2 regions of the Bacillus sp. LQ01 genome follow, and region 1 is predicted to be linked to the other one. Evidence: riboswitches for the same ligand, from Rfam matches in the RefSeq annotation. Region 1 holds a riboswitch; the other holds the start of a gene.
What was found. A riboswitch is a leader RNA that binds a small molecule or an ion and turns the genes downstream of it on or off. The one in region 1 is predicted to bind S-adenosylmethionine.
Positions count from the first base shown of each region.

Region 2: another riboswitch for S-adenosylmethionine. It lies ahead of AC22L0_RS23875 (cyclase family protein); the one in region 1 lies ahead of AC22L0_RS21125 (methionine ABC transporter ATP-binding protein).

Region 1 covers NZ_JBYEZL010000003.1:83,412-91,368, forward strand. The annotation lists gene sufD (Fe-S cluster assembly protein SufD) at 1-43, opposite strand, end outside; gene sufC (Fe-S cluster assembly ATPase SufC) at 59-844, opposite strand; gene metQ (methionine ABC transporter substrate-binding lipoprotein MetQ) at 1,083-1,889, opposite strand; gene metQ (methionine ABC transporter substrate-binding lipoprotein MetQ) at 1,959-2,771, opposite strand; gene AC22L0_RS21120 (methionine ABC transporter permease) at 2,794-3,459, opposite strand; gene AC22L0_RS21125 (methionine ABC transporter ATP-binding protein) at 3,452-4,477, opposite strand; SAM riboswitch class I at 4,656-4,763, opposite strand; gene AC22L0_RS21130 (hypothetical protein) at 4,889-5,233, opposite strand; gene AC22L0_RS21135 (thioredoxin family protein) at 5,386-5,694, opposite strand; gene AC22L0_RS21140 (toprim domain-containing protein) at 5,698-6,042, opposite strand; gene gcvH (glycine cleavage system protein GcvH) at 6,539-6,922, opposite strand; gene AC22L0_RS21150 (arsenate reductase family protein) at 6,964-7,329, opposite strand; gene AC22L0_RS21155 (hypothetical protein) at 7,740-7,957, opposite strand, start outside.
Region 2 covers NZ_JBYEZL010000004.1:72,998-80,954, forward strand. The annotation lists gene AC22L0_RS23860 (hypothetical protein) at 208-1,473, shown strand; gene AC22L0_RS23865 (ATP-binding protein) at 1,611-2,837, shown strand; gene AC22L0_RS23870 (hypothetical protein) at 3,066-3,446, shown strand; gene AC22L0_RS23875 (cyclase family protein) at 3,474-4,106, opposite strand; SAM riboswitch class I at 4,192-4,304, opposite strand; gene AC22L0_RS23880 (PRK06851 family protein) at 4,453-5,562, shown strand; gene AC22L0_RS23885 (nucleotidyltransferase domain-containing protein) at 5,674-6,456, shown strand; gene AC22L0_RS23890 (MFS transporter) at 6,470-7,771, opposite strand; gene AC22L0_RS23895 (FAD-dependent oxidoreductase) at 7,915-7,957, opposite strand, start outside.

The sequences.
Region 1 (7,957 bases):
GACGGATTGTTTCTTGATCGAAAGGTAATGTACCGATTGTCATGTTTATGCTCCTCTCTTACGCTTCTTGCTCTGTTGTTTCGTCTTCAATACCTAATTCTTTTTTAATCCAGTCGTAACCTTCAGCTTCTAGACGTTGTGCAAGCTCAGGGCCACCAGATTTAACGATACGACCGTTCATCATAACGTGAACGAAGTCTGGAGTGATGTAGTTTAATAAACGTTGGTAATGCGTAATCATTAGGCAACCGAACTCTTCGCCGCGCATTTCGTTAATACCTTTAGATACAACTTTTAATGCATCGATATCAAGACCTGAGTCGATTTCATCTAAGATTGCGATTTTTGGTTCAATCATCATTAATTGAAGGATTTCATTACGTTTTTTCTCTCCACCAGAGAAACCTTCGTTTAAGTAACGTTGTGCCATTTCTGGATCCATTTCTAGGAATTCCATGTTTTTATCTAATGTACGGATAAATTTCATAAGAGAAATTTCATCGCCTTCTTCACGACGTGCGTTAATTGCAGAACGTAAGAAGTCAGCGTTTGTTACTCCGCTAATTTCACTTGGATATTGCATTGCTAGGAATAGACCTGCTTGTGCGCGCTCGTCTACTTCCATTTCTAATACATCTTCACCGTCGATGATGATGCTACCTTCTGTTACTTCATACTTTGGGTGACCCATAATTGCAGAAGATAAAGTTGATTTACCTGTTCCGTTAGGTCCCATAATTGCGTGGATTTCTCCACCTTTTACTTCAAGGTTTACACCCTTTAAAATTTCTTTGCCATCAATTGATACGTGTAAGTCTTTAACCGTTAATGTAGAACCAGCCATCTCAATACCTCCATTAATCCTATATATACATTTTAAAAATTCCTAAAACGTTCATATTCTCATTTTATTCTCATTCTAATTTTATATCAAATAAAATGATATCGCAAACGACGAAAAAAAGTAACCGTTTTTTCACAAATGTATATAAGTATTTCCTTCACATCTTTCTATGATACACCTTTCTTCTTATTTATATAAAGAAAAAAGGACTGGTAATTTTCCAGCCCTTTCCTTATATTTATTCACTTACCGGAAGTACAGCACCTTTATATTCTTTATTAATAAAATCTTGAATTTCTTTTGAATGTAGCACTTCTACTAGCTCTTTAATTTCTTTTTTCTTCTCATCACCTTTACGAACTGCAATGATGTTTGCATACGGAGAGTCTGCTCCTTCAATCGCAATTGCATCCTTTGTTGGATTTAATTTTGCATCAATTGCATAGTTTGAATTAATAAATAAAGCATCACCTTCATTATTTTCATACAGCTTTGGTGACAATCCAGGCTCTACATCTGTTTTAAACTTTAAGTTTTTCGGATTTTCGACTACATCTTTTACTGTTGCCTTAACAACATCTACTCCGTCTTTTAATTTAATAACGCCGCCTTTTTGTAACAGTGCTAGCATACGGCCACGCTCCGCTACGTTATTACTCATAATCACTGTCCCGCCATCTGGTAAGTCTTTTAAGCTTTTATACTTCTTAGAATAAATACCCATCGGCTCTAAATGGATTTTTCCTGCGTTTACAATTTTATATCCCTTTTCTTGAATTTCTTTATCTAAGTACGGAATATGCTGGAAGTAGTTCGCATCAATTTCTTTATCCGCTAACGCTTTATTTGGCAGTACATAATCCTGAAACTTTTTAATCTCTAACTTAATGCCTTTTTTCTCTAATATCGGCTGTGCCTTTTCTAAAATAACAGCGTGCGGCACGTTAGAGGCTCCCACAACAAGCTTATTCTCTTCCTTCCCTCCGCAAGCAGCTAATGTAAATACAGATAATGCTGTAACAACTGACAATAGAATCTTTTTCATATGACGTCCCCTTCTCCCTATAGTTATGTAGTAAAAAAGGACCGGCATACACCAGCCCTTTTTCAGCAATTATTCTTTTACAGGAACAACTGCACCTTTATATTCTTTAGTAATAAAGTCTTCAATTTCTTTAGAATGTAATACTTCTACAAGCTCTTTAATCGCTTTTTTATCTTTATCACCTTTACGAACCACTAGTACGTTTGCGTATGGAGAATCATCGCCTTCAATTGCAATTGCATCTTTTTCTGGGTTTAATTTCGCATCAATTGCATAGTTCGAGTTAATTAAAACAGCGTCGCCTTCTTTATTGTTATACACTTGTGGCAACAAACCAGGCTCAATATCCGTTTTGAATTTTAAGTGTTTCGGATTATCTGCAATATCTTTTGGAGTTGCACTAACTGGATCTACTCCGTCTTTAATTTTTAAAATGCCTTCTTTTTGTAAAATTGCTAAACCACGTCCATGGTCAGTAACGGAATTACTCATAATAATTGTCGCCCCGTCTGGAAGTTCTTTTAAACTCTTATATTTTTGAGAATATACACCAATTGGTTCAATATGAATTTTCCCTGCTATTTCAAAATCATATTTTTTATCTTTAATTTCTTTTTCTAAATACGGAATGTGCTGGAAATAGTTTGCATCTAATTCCTTATCCGCTAACGATTTATTTGGCAACACGTAATCTTGGAATTTTTTCACTTCTAATTCAATTCCTTTTTTCTCAAGTAACGGTTTTGCTTTTTCTAAAATTTCAGCATGCGGTACGTTAGAAGCACCAACAACAAGTTTCTTTTCATCTTTATCTTTCCCGCCACAAGCAGCTAACCCAAAAATTGAAGTTGAAATAAGTGCCGTAAGTAATAATTTTTTCATTTAAAATATCCTCCCGTTTTTATTATCGTTTATCTATTCGAGTCGTTAAACTATCACCAATCCACTGGATTAAAAATACAACTAGTAATACACAAATTGTCGCAACGATTGTTACATCGTTATTCCCTCTCTGGAATCCTTCTAAGTAAGCAAGTGTTCCAAGGCCACCAGCACCAACAACTCCCGCCATTGCTGTATAGCCTACTAAAGCAATTGTCGTAACCGTAATACCAGATACTAATGCTGGTAATGATTCTGGAATTAACACTTTCAAAATAATTGTGCTTGTTTTTGCTCCCATTGCTTTTGAAGCTTCAATTACACCTTTATCAATTTCGCGAAGTGCAATTTCAACCATTCTCGCGTAGAATGGTGCGGCTCCAATAATTAAAGCCGGCAGAGCTGCACTTGCTCCAAGAATTGTTCCAAGAAGAATCTTTGTAAATGGGATTAATAAAATAATTAAAATGATGAACGGTATAGAGCGGAATATATTTACGAATGCTCCAATCACCGTATTAATTGATTTGTTTTCCCATAAATTATCTTTTGCTGTCATGAAGAGTAACAATCCTAAAATTAGTCCTAAAACAAATGTCGCAAGGGCTGCGATTGCCGTCATATATAACGTTTCACCAGTTGCTTCTAACATTTGATTCCAATCAACATTTGCGAGTAACTTATCCATGTGCAATCACCTCCAGCTCTACTTGATCTTGATGAATTCCTTCTATTGCTTGCTGGATCGCTGTTTCCTCACCATTTAAATGAACAACTAAACTACCGTAAGAACCGTTATTCGTTTGTGCAATATTTCCTTGCAAAATGCTAACTTCTATATCACTGCGTTGCATTAATCGTTGAAGCACTGGTCTTTCTACAGCCTCACCGATAAACTGCAAACGAATTACTTTTCCATCTGGATATTTTTCAATTAAATTTTCAATTGTTTCATTTGTATCTTCAGAATCTGTTAACTGCTGTACAAATCGTTTCGTAATATCTTGCTTCGGATTACGGAATACATCAAGTACTGGACCTGTTTCTACAATCTTTCCTCTCTCCATTACCGCCACTCGGTTACAAATCTTTCGAATCACGTGCATTTCATGTGTAATGAGTACAATTGTTAAACCAAGACGCTTATTAATGTCTAATAGTAAATCTAAAATTTGATCTGTCGTTTCCGGATCAAGAGCTGACGTTGCTTCATCACATAAAAGCACTTGTGGATTGTTAGCTAATGCTCTTGCAATCCCGACGCGTTGCTTTTGTCCTCCACTCAGCTGAGATGGGTACGCGTCTCCTCTTCCTTCTAATCCAACAAGATGAATTAATTCATCAACACGTTTTCTTCTCTTCGCTTTATCAACACCTGCAATTTCAAGTGGAAACTCAATATTTTCACGTACAGTTCGTGACCAAAGTAAGTTGAAGTGTTGAAAAATCATTCCGATTTCTTGTCTTGCCTTACGAAGTTCACTTCCTGTAATTGCTGATATAACACGATTCGCAATTGTAATTTGGCCAGAAGTCGGTTTCTCTAACTGATTAAACAATCTGATTAACGAACTTTTTCCAGCGCCGCTATATCCAATAACACCAAATATTTCGCCTTTTTCTATTTTTAAATTGGCGTTATCTACAGCAGTGACATCACCGCTTTTCGCCTTATATATTTTCTTTACGTTCTCTAATAGAATCATGATGTTCACCCCTTTTTTGTTTGGATCGACTCCGCAATTTTTTATTTTTAATGCGTGTAGTCCACTGTTATCATTACTTTTATTATTTGAATGTCCTCCACATTCAAACAATAAAAAAACCTTTCTGCTTTAGAGAAGCAGAAAGGTTTATATGCGTATATAACAACATTATCCCTCTCTCTCATCTCTCAAAGCATTCGCTTTGCAGGAATTGGCACCATTTCAACATAAGTTGACGGTTGCCGGGCTTCACAGGGCACAGTCCCTCCACCTCTCTTGATAAGAGAAATCAGATTCAATTTTCGTCTGATTTGAAATTTATGAAATTGTCTATATTTTATGACTTGAATTGTATCAATATACACTCACCATGTCAACAGAAATTTTCGCAAAAAATGAAACTTCAGAATTTTAAGCACCTACTGACATCGGTTTACATATATGAAACATCGATTCCACTAATAACATCGTTCGGTACGTTCCTGAATATTGTACACGTCCATCGTTCATTAACATTTGCAATCGTACATTTCCATTCACCAATTGTTCTATATCCTTTTCATCTAAGCAAATGATTTGTTCCGTTCCTCTTTCCTCATGTACCAGCTCTATATAATCTCTTGAAATTTGTAACGAACAACTTTCATCTCCAAAGCGAAAATTAACAGTTTTTTCTTCTTGTCTTAAAAGCGGTTCTAAATGATATTGACCATTAGCGTAATTTACAAATGATTGAAGCAAAGAATATAATCTCACCCTAAATCACATCCTTCATATCACTTTCTATTACATACCATTCCCTCTCACTAAAGAGCAATCCTGTTATTTTCGCTCGACAAATACTGTATCCACCCTGCATCTCGACATATTTCCCAAGAAATATGTCGAGGCGGCAAAAATTTTGCCGCCTACTTTAATTCCGTATATAAATATTCAACCGAATGAAATGCGTATATCTTCTTCATCAGTGTCCCATTTTCAAAAACAAGTAAACAAGGTACACTTTCAATCCCATACTCTTTCGCTAAATACGGAGCATAATTTAAATCTAACATCCCAATTTTGAGGCCTTCAATTGTCATCTCAACAACTGTTAACATCTTTTTTGCTAATTGGCATGTTCCACACATTGGAGTATATACATATAATACTGTTTTTTCTTCGTTCTCTATTAGGGCTGTAGCTTCGGCTCCTGTCCAATCAATCACTTCTATCATTCCTTACCGTAAATATTCTGTATAAACGTCAATGTCGGCTCCCCATAATACATTTGCTAAGTGTGTAGATGGCGCAGTTGCCACTTCTCGGTACGAGCGATCAATATAGATATGCTCGGCTTGCGGAAATTCTTTTCGAAATTGTTTCCTTAACTTTTCTCCAGCATCATCAGCATCCACTAGCACATACACTTCCTTATCAAAAAACTGATCAACGAGCTCATCCATTTTCGACAAACCAATTGTACCATTTGTACAAACAATTTCCACCGGTTCACGAATAATAGATTCAATCTTTCTTCTATCTGATGTACCTTCTACAATAATGACTTTTTCTACATAAATCATATGTCATCACCCGATCACCATATACTATATAACCTTGAACTTAGTATATAGTATATTCGTTATTTTCATGTTGTTTCCTGTTTATTTTTGCAAAAGAAAAGCGGAAGCGGCTCGTTTAGAACAGGAGGGCATTGGAACTCCTGAACTAGAGGCGCCTTTTGCCTCAAGTGAAGGAGTGAAATGACCGACTGTTCTAGCCGCTGGAGCTAGACAACGAAAAGCGGAACCGACTGTTCAGCCCTGTTGGCTAAGGTTCTTTCGTACAGAAGATGCTTTTTGTCTTCTCGTACGGAAGGTTCTTAGACATGAAGGGCTAGGAGGTGGAGATGGACAATGAAAAGCGCAAGCGGCTCGTTTAGATTGTGAAGACTTATGAAACCTTACCACAAAACAGTTTTTCTCATAATAGCTTATTTATTTACATATAACTTGAATTTCATTATTTCACACAAAATAAAAAAGGACAGCACAAAGGCTGTCCTTTAGTCGACTATAATTAGTCTTGGTTTGTCATTTCTGCATATTTTTCTGCAGTTAATAACTTCTCAACTTGGCTTGCATCAGAAAGTTCAACTTTAACCATCCATGCACCCTCGTATGGAGATTCGTTAACAAGTTCTGGTTGGTCACTTAATTCTTCGTTTACTGCTACAACTTTACCGCTTACAGGTGCGTATAACTCAGAAACTGTTTTAACAGATTCTACGCTTCCGAATGGCTCGTCAGCTTCGATTGTTGCACCTACTTCAGGAAGTTCAACGAATACGATATCGCCTAGCTCACCTTGTGCAAAGTGAGTGATACCGATAACAACTTCATTACCTTCAGTTTTTACCCATTCGTGTTCTTCAGAGTAACGTAAATTATTTGGAATGCTCATGACTGTACCTCCAGTGAATGTATTAATTATGTAAAAATACCTTATTGGTACTTTTTCCACACACTTTCAAACTGCTCTTCGTTAAAACCAAGTGTTACATTCGTTCCATCTGTTACAATTGGACGTTTAATCAACATGCCATCAGATGCTAAAAGCTCATACATTTCGTCTTCGCTTGCATCTTTCAACTTATCTTTTAGACCAAGTTCACGGTAACGCATTCCACTTGTATTAAAGAATTTTTTTAATGGTAATTCACTTTTTTCATGTAAATTACGTAAATCTTCTTTTGATGGTGGATTTTCAACAATATGAATCATCTCATATGCTACATCGTTTGCCTCAAACCATTTCTTTGCCTTTTGACATGTGCCACACTTTGGATATGAATAAAATGTTACTGTCATAAATTCACCTACTTTTTTACTAACCTTTACCTTTATCATATAGAAAACGTTTTATTATTTCAAACCATTATTCGCTAAACTTTTACTTATTTCGTGATAATTTTTAATAATCCTGCGAATTTTTCTTATTTTTCCGCCATTTGTTAAGAAAAAAATAAATATATAAATTTTTTAGATTCTGCACCAAACATATATCTTAAACAAGCGTTTGATTAATTCTCCATTTTTCTTTCTTAACCTTTGAACTACAGGAGTTTCTTCCTACCGAACATACAGCTTAAACAAACGTTTGATTAATTCTCCATTTCTCTTTGTTAACCATTGAGTTACATCAGTTTCTTCCTACCGAACATACAGCTTAAACAAACGTTTGATTAAAAAATAAGAAGCCTCGTTTACAGGCTCCCTCATCATCTATTCAAATAATCTGCGATGGTTTGAAATACGACGATATACATATTATGAATACTTTCTTCTGTATTTCCACCATTAGATAAACCAATTGCCCATTGTTGCCCTTCACCACTTCCGATATTTGCAAAGCCTTGCGTATACATAGCATTTACATCTTTTCGTGCACTGTTATACTCTATTCCTTTTGTAATAAAAATTGAATATGATTTATCTT
Region 2 (7,957 bases), on a different contig from region 1:
TGCAGAAGAAAAGGTCGAGCCTATTTGTTTTAGTTTAATTTGAAGATGAGGGGAAAAATGAATTGAATATAAACATAGTATAGTGTGATTTTTTAAAAGGTAACTTTGCACTAACTTATAAAAATTGTGTACGAGCTATCTTTTTATGTATTCAATTTATTTTTTGAGGAGGAGTTGCTCAACTAATTTATTAAAGGGGTTTTGTTCGTGGAGCAGTTTCCGAATTCGTTATCAATTACATTGCTGGGTAGTGCTGGTGGAGCAGCAAAAGCAGTTTTAGCAATTTTAAATCAAGCGATAGCAAATGAAAAAGATCCAATTTATGAAGTATTAAAGAATGCCAAATTTCATTTAGTGGATATAAAACAAAAAGATAGGACTTATTATGATGAGTTGTTTTCGAATTTGAAAGGTCAATTATATTTATATGAGATAAACCTTCAAAATGTAGTGGAATTTAAACAACATTTAAAAGAAAAAAGTACGAGTGTTGTGATTGATGTTTCAGGGGCAGATACAGTTAGAGTATTAAGCTGCTGTAATGAATTAGGAATTTGTTATATTAATTCAGCCTTGGAAAATGAAGCAGTAGATCAGGACGACAGCTTAATCGGCTTTCAGCTTACGGAAAGATATACAAGGTTTGAGAAGGAGAAAGAGAAATTTACAAATACAAAAGCGATTATAGGTTCAGGTATGAATCCAGGTGTTGTTCAATGGATGGTTGTTGAGCTTATGAAGGAACGACCAAATGAAAGGCCAAGAGCATGTTATATTGTAGAACATGACACGTCGTTTTTGCATGATACAGCACTTATAAAGCCACATACACTTTATGCTTCATGGGCAGTAGAGCGATTTTTAGATGAAGCAATCTGGAGTTATCCGATGTATATGAGTCATCATCGGCCTCTTTACTTTTATGAAGATGTATATGCTTCAGAGTATAAAGTGAAGTTAGGAGAAAAAGAATTCTATGGTTGTTTAATGCCACATGAGGAAGTATTAATTTTAGGGAAAAACTTCAATATGGAAGTTGGTTTTCTTTACCGAATTAATGAGTATACAACAAATATAATTAGACAGAACTTAGATCAAGTAGAAGATTTATGGAACTGGAATCGTAAAGTGTTTAATCCAGCGGAAGAAGAGGTTGCTGGAGAGGACTTGGTCGGTGTGTTACTCGTTTATGAAAATAGTGAGACATATATGTATAATGTAATGAATAGTAGCCAAGTTTTTCGTAAATATAAAACGAATGCAACGTATTTTCAGGTAGGGTGCGGAATTTATGCGGGCTTGTCTAGTTTACTTTTAGATCAATTTGAACAAGGTGCTTATTACGTCGAGGAGTTGTTATTAAATACAGAAAGTAAGTACGGTGAGTATTTAAATTTATATATGAAGGATTTTGTAATAGGGCATAATAATTTTACTGATGGATTGTTACATGATAGGGTAAGGTGGATATAAGTTGTTACTAAAAGGAAGGAGAGATCTCCTTCCTTTTAGTATTATAAGGTTAAATATTGCCCTGAAAGCAATTTCATACTTATACTTTAAGGAGATAACAATGAAAGTTTTTTGTATCGATCAAGGGGAGTTTTTATATGAACAAATACAAGAGCTTGATTTATGAAGAAAGAAGAGCCTTAAAGGTATTTATATTATTATTTTATATTATATTCTTTTTATATGACGCTATATATTATTTTGTATATCCTGCTATGAATATTAGTGGAACAGCGGTAGGGTGGCCAGAAGGTAGTCTTGGGATAGGTGTGCCTATATTTGTAATAGCATTATTTCCTATTTCTATATATCTTCAAAAAAGAGGGTATGTATATTCTGTAAAATATTTATTTTTATTTGGATACATGTTTATCAATCTTGTTAATAATTTAATGATTTATTTGCGAACGGATAGACCTTTTGAACATGGTAGTATGGTAGAAATGTTGTTAATTTTATTTGCCCCAGTTTTCGTGAATAGAAAATACTTTTATTTAGTTTCCTTTAGTGTAATTGGAAAGTACGTATTTTTCACATTGCTATTACAAGATTTAAAAGTGATAATTCCACTTGTTTTATGTGTATTTTATTTCATTATTTCACATTCTTTATTAAAACGATTTCAATCTTATGTAAGAACAGTGGTTGAAATGATGAACAATATGAAAGAGACGGAAAATTTAGCTGTGATTGGGACTATGTCTACAACAATTGCCCATGAAATTCGAAATCCACTAACAGCGTTAAAAGGGTTTACGCAAATGCAAAAAGAAAGAAATCCAACTGATACGATGAGCTACGACATTATGCTACAAGAAATTGAAAGGGTTAATGGATTTGTTAGTGAATTGATGTTGTTAGGGAAACCAAAGCCAACAAATTATGAAAGGTGTAATATACGAGACACCCTTCTATATGTTGTGCATCTAATGGAAAGTTATGCAACGCAATATAGAGTTAAATGTAATTTACAAGTAGATGGAAATTTAACGGCTATAAACGGTGATGATAAGCAATTAAAACAAGTGTTATTAAATATCATTAAAAATGGAATAGAATCAATGCCAGAGGGTGGAGAAATTCATATCCGTGCATATCAAAAAACGCAAGGACATTTGTGTATTTCTGTTGAAGACCAAGGATGTGGTATAGAGAATGAGAAGTTAGAAAAAATCGGCAAGGCGTTTTACACAACAAAGGAGAATGGTACAGGACTTGGATTAATGATTACATATAAAATTATTAAGGAACATCAAGGGAGTATCACGATCCAAAGTAGTCTAGGAGTAGGAACGAAAGTAGAAATTTTTCTGCCGACCGTTTAATGTATTTGAGAAAAGATTTTTCAGAAAAGTGTTCTTGTTGTGTAAATATAAACATTTTATAAAATGTTTCAAGAAGGGTTTTTTTTATAAAATACTTCGTTTATAATGGAGGAAAATATCGACATGAGATTGATTGCTCATGTAACGGTTCAGTAGTGTTATGAAAAGATAAGAAGGGGTGCACGCGCATCCTTTTTTCTATGCAGATATTATGAAAGAGGTGGTATGATGGAATTAACATTAAATTCGACTGTATGTTTACACACGATTCAATTTCGAAAAGAGCAAAAGAATTATACTGTAAAAGACACAATTACAGGAGAAAAATATGAAATGCCGCCACTTTGGATTGATGCATTGGCAATGATGCGTGACGGTTTTTTATTGGGGGAAATTGAGGAGAAATTAAAAGAAGAGTATCCATCCGAAGAAGTGAATATGTTAGCATTCACGAAGCAACTGTTAGAACTAGAACTTGTTGAAATGGTAGATGGGGAAGAAATAGCTTGTACAAAGAAGAAAGAGAAGGATTATTTAGCTTGGTTACGTCCTCATGTTGAGCAATTCTTTCTTAATTTAAATAAAAAAAATAGAAGCAAAGGTCAATGATGATCTTTGCTTTTTTGTATAGTTTGTTTAAAAAATTACAGCAAATGCTCTTGCAAAAGCACCGTCGCTATCTTTAATTTTTAAAGGTGCTGCTGAGAAGAAGAAACGTTTCGTGTGAATGGCATCTAAGTTTGTTAAGTTTTCGATTAAATAAATATTATTCCCAAGTAGTATGTGATGAATTGGTGATGTTTCTGTCGTTACCTCATCAGGAGAAATAAAATCTAAACCGACAGATTTTACTTTTAATTGTACTAGTTCCTCGGCTAATTCTTCAGAAAGATAAAAAGCTTCTTTCTCATACGCCTCCGTGTTCCATTTAGTAGATAGATTGGAATGGAAAATAACAATATCTCCTTCTTTTATATCAGCATCGTGCAGTACTTCTTTAGGTAGTTTTCGTTCTTGTACATGAGTTACATCAATAAGAACAGCTTCACCTACAAATTGATCCAGCGGTAATTGATCGATGGTCGTTGCGCCTGAAATAAAATGCGCAGGAGCATCACAATGCGTGCCAACATGAACGACAGAATGAAAATCTGTAACTTGATAGCCTGATTCTTCAACACTTGTAACAGCTTCTAGTTGTATTTTAGGTGTTCCAGGAAATTGAGACATATTATTTTCAAATGTTTGTGATAAATCAATTACTTTCATTTTACATACCTCCAATATATGTTTTTCAAATAATAAAAAGCTCATCCTTCAGTATCAAGAAAGATGAGCTTTACATGCTAGTTGAGTTTTATCTTCCAAAATGCAATGCATTTTGCAGGAATTAGCACCTATTCAGTTCGTATAAACTGAGGTTGCTGGGCTTCAAAGGGCCGGTCCCTCTGCCTCTCTTGATAAAGAAGTATTTAATTTTGAAATCGGAATTTTCCGATAGTTAAATTGTAATTCATTTCCTTTTTGCGTGCAATACAAAATAGGTATTCACCCAAATAAAGCTACGCGCATATTGTAGCTTATGTAAATACAATGCTGCGAAGGAGTGAGTGCAGTGACAGGAAATGTATTGAATTATTATGCTGGTGGTAATACAGCTAGGGGATTTCATAATTTATATGAAGAGAATTTAAAAGGGTTAGACAGATTATTTATCTTAAAGGGTGGTCCAGGAACGGGGAAATCTTCTTTAATAAAGGCCATCGGTCGTGAATGGGTTGAAAAAGGATATGATATTGAATTTTTACATTGTTCTTCTGACAATAAATCGGTTGATGGTGTAATTATCCCAAAATTAAAAGTAGGAATTGTTGATGGGACATCACCACATGTAATTGAGCCCAAAATGCCAGGAGTTGTTGAAGAGTATATAAATTTAGGAATTGCTTGGGACTCAGATAAATTAAGGAAGCAGAAGTTAGAAATTGAAAGATTTGTTTCAGAAGCAAGTAAAGCTTTTCAGTCTGCTTACGCACGTTTTAAAGAGGCATTGCTTATACATGATGAGTGGGAGAAGATATATATTGATAATATAGATTTTAATAAAGCAAATGAACTAACCGATCAGCTAATCCAGAAATTATTTGCAGATAAAAGCGGGAGACAATCGCTTGTAAAACATCGTTTTTTAGGAGCTGCTACACCGAAAGGAGCAGTTGATTTTGTTCCTAATTTAACAGAAGGGTTACCACATCGTTATTTTATAAAAGGGCGCCCAGGTTCTGGAAAATCAACGATGCTTAAAAAGTTAGCTAAGGCAGCTGAAGAAAAAGGGTTTGAAGTTGAAGTATATCATTGCGGATTTGACCCGAATAGTCTTGATATGGTTATCGTAAGAGAATTAGGCTTTGCAATTTTTGATAGCACCGCACCACATGAATATTTTCCAAGTCGCGAAGGTGATGAAATTATTGATATGTATGCCCTTATTGTTATGCCAGGGACGGATGAGAAATATGCGAAGGAAATTCGTGATGTTTCCATTCAATATAAAGCAAAAATGAATGAGGCGATGTCTTTCTTAGCGAAAGCAAAATCGGTTCGTGATAAATTAGAACGAATTTATATTGCTGCTATGGATTTTTCAATAGTAGATGCATATAAAGAGGAGATTCAAAAAGAGTTTGAACGAATTGCTGCTACTGTAATTGAAAAGCAACAATAGAAGTTTTATTAGGCTGTCAGTAATTTCTGACAGTTTTTTTAGTATGTAGTAAAATTAATAGTGTATTGTCGAATTTCCAAGGAAATAATCCAAAAATGGAGATGTTATGAAATGAGAGAGAAAATCGAGTTGGAGTTAGAAAGAATTGAAAAAGAGAATGATGTGAAAATTTTATTTGCGGTGGAATCAGGGAGTCGTGCTTGGGGGTTTCCATCGAAAGATAGCGATTATGATGTTAGGTTTGTTTATATACATCCGGTAGAATGGTATTTATCAATTCATGACAAACGTGATGTAATTGAATATCCAATTAGTGATGATTTAGATATAAGTGGTTGGGATATTAAAAAGGCGTTGCAACTATTCGCGAAGTCGAACCCAGCTTTACTTGAGTGGATTCGATCACCAATTTTTTATTCGAAAAACTCTAATTTTCCAGAACTACTTCAACAGATGAGTGAGAAGAATTTTGATCCAAAAGCAACGATATATCATTATTTACATATGGCGTCGAAAAATTATCGTGAATTTTTGCAAGGTGAGAATGTAAAGCTGAAAAAGTACTTTTATGTATTACGTCCTATTTTAGCTTGTAAGTGGCTAGAAGAGAAAGCAACTTTACCACCTGTAGAATTTGATCGATTGATTACAGAATTACCATTAGAATGTAGTGTATTAGATGAGATTGAAAAGTTGTTAATAAAGAAAAAAGCAGGTACTGAATTAGATGTTGGATTGAAAATTAAGGTGCTAAATCAATTTTTAGAAGAACAAATTCATTACTATGGGCAATATGTAAAAGGAATTGAAAAGGGATCAGGGATCGATATTGAAATTTTAAATACACTATTTCGAGACATGCTGTTTGAAGCATATGAAAAAGAGCACAAGTAAGTTTGTGCTCTTTTTATTTTGTAGGAATGAAGAAAACAGATATAGCTGCGATAAGACCTGCAAAGGAGAATAAGTAAAAATTCCATGCTAAGTCATATTGCATTGTCATAATAATACCGATGAGAATAGGGCCAGCAATTGCACCAACTCGGCCAAGTCCCAGTCCCCAGCCTAAGGAGGTAGCTCGGATATGTGATGGGAAGTATTGTGTTACATATGCATTTAATATTTGAGTAATACCGACCGATCCAATACCAGCAAGGCCAATTAAAAGATAAATGATTGTAACAGATGGCTTAATTGTTAATAGTCCGATACATATGGCTGCCATAAGATAAGAGATGCTAATAACAATTTTTGCGCCTATACGATCAGCAATTGCTCCAGCGAATAACGCACCAACAGCTGCGGTAATATTTAGCATAAGTAGAAAAGACAGACTAGATCCAAGAGGATATCCCGCCTGGCGCATCATCTGTGGTAACCAAGTATTTAAACCGTATATTAAAAACATTCCCATTATATAAGTGATCCAAAAAAGTAGTGTTGCTTTTATGTATTCTTTTGAGAATAAAGTAAAAAATCCATTTTTCTTTCGTATAGTAGATGGAGCTTGATGAGTTTTATTTTTTACATGAAATTCAATTTGAAAACGATTAAGAATTTGGTTCACTTCTTCTTGGCGATTACGTGATAATAAAAATTGAATGGACTCAGGTAAATAGCGAATAATGAAAGGAATGAGGAGTAGTGGAATCATTCCGATACCAAACATAATTCTCCATCCGAAATCTTCTAACATAAACATAGACAAAATAGCACCTAATACGATACCTAAAGGATAGCCAGTAAACATAAGAGCATAAATAAAAGATTGCCTTTTTTTTGGTGAATATTCAACAGTAAGTGCTGAAGCCGTTGGGATAACACCGCCTAATCCGATTCCTCCTATAAATCGAGATAATCCAAATAACTCAGGAGAAGAAGCGATAGCCGCTAAACCCATTGTGATAGAAAAAAGTGCTAAACAGCATATAAGCGTCCATTTACGCCCAATTAGATCTGTAATCGTTCCAACTAGAATAGCCCCAATAAACATCCCAAATAAAGCATAGCTTGCAATTGTACCAGCGTGCGCTGGTGATAGCGCCCAGCTTTTGTCTTCTAGGAGCTTTGGTAGAACGGCACCGTAAATACCTAAATCATATCCATCAGCTAAAATGGCTAGCCAACAAATAAAAACAACAAGTTTTGTAATAGAGCTTGAAAAGATAGTTTCTGTAGATTCTAGATGAGGTGGAGCTGAAGGTTGCATAATATTCACCCCTTTTAATTTGTAGATGAATATATTATTTTATTTAATGTTAATATTTTCCTTCCTGTGTCGAAATTTATCTGAACAGGTTTTATAACAAATAAAGAAGTTCAACCGTAATTCTGTTGAACTTCTTTATTTGTTTACTCATTATCAACGCGTTTTAACGGTTGATCTGCTGGGCCT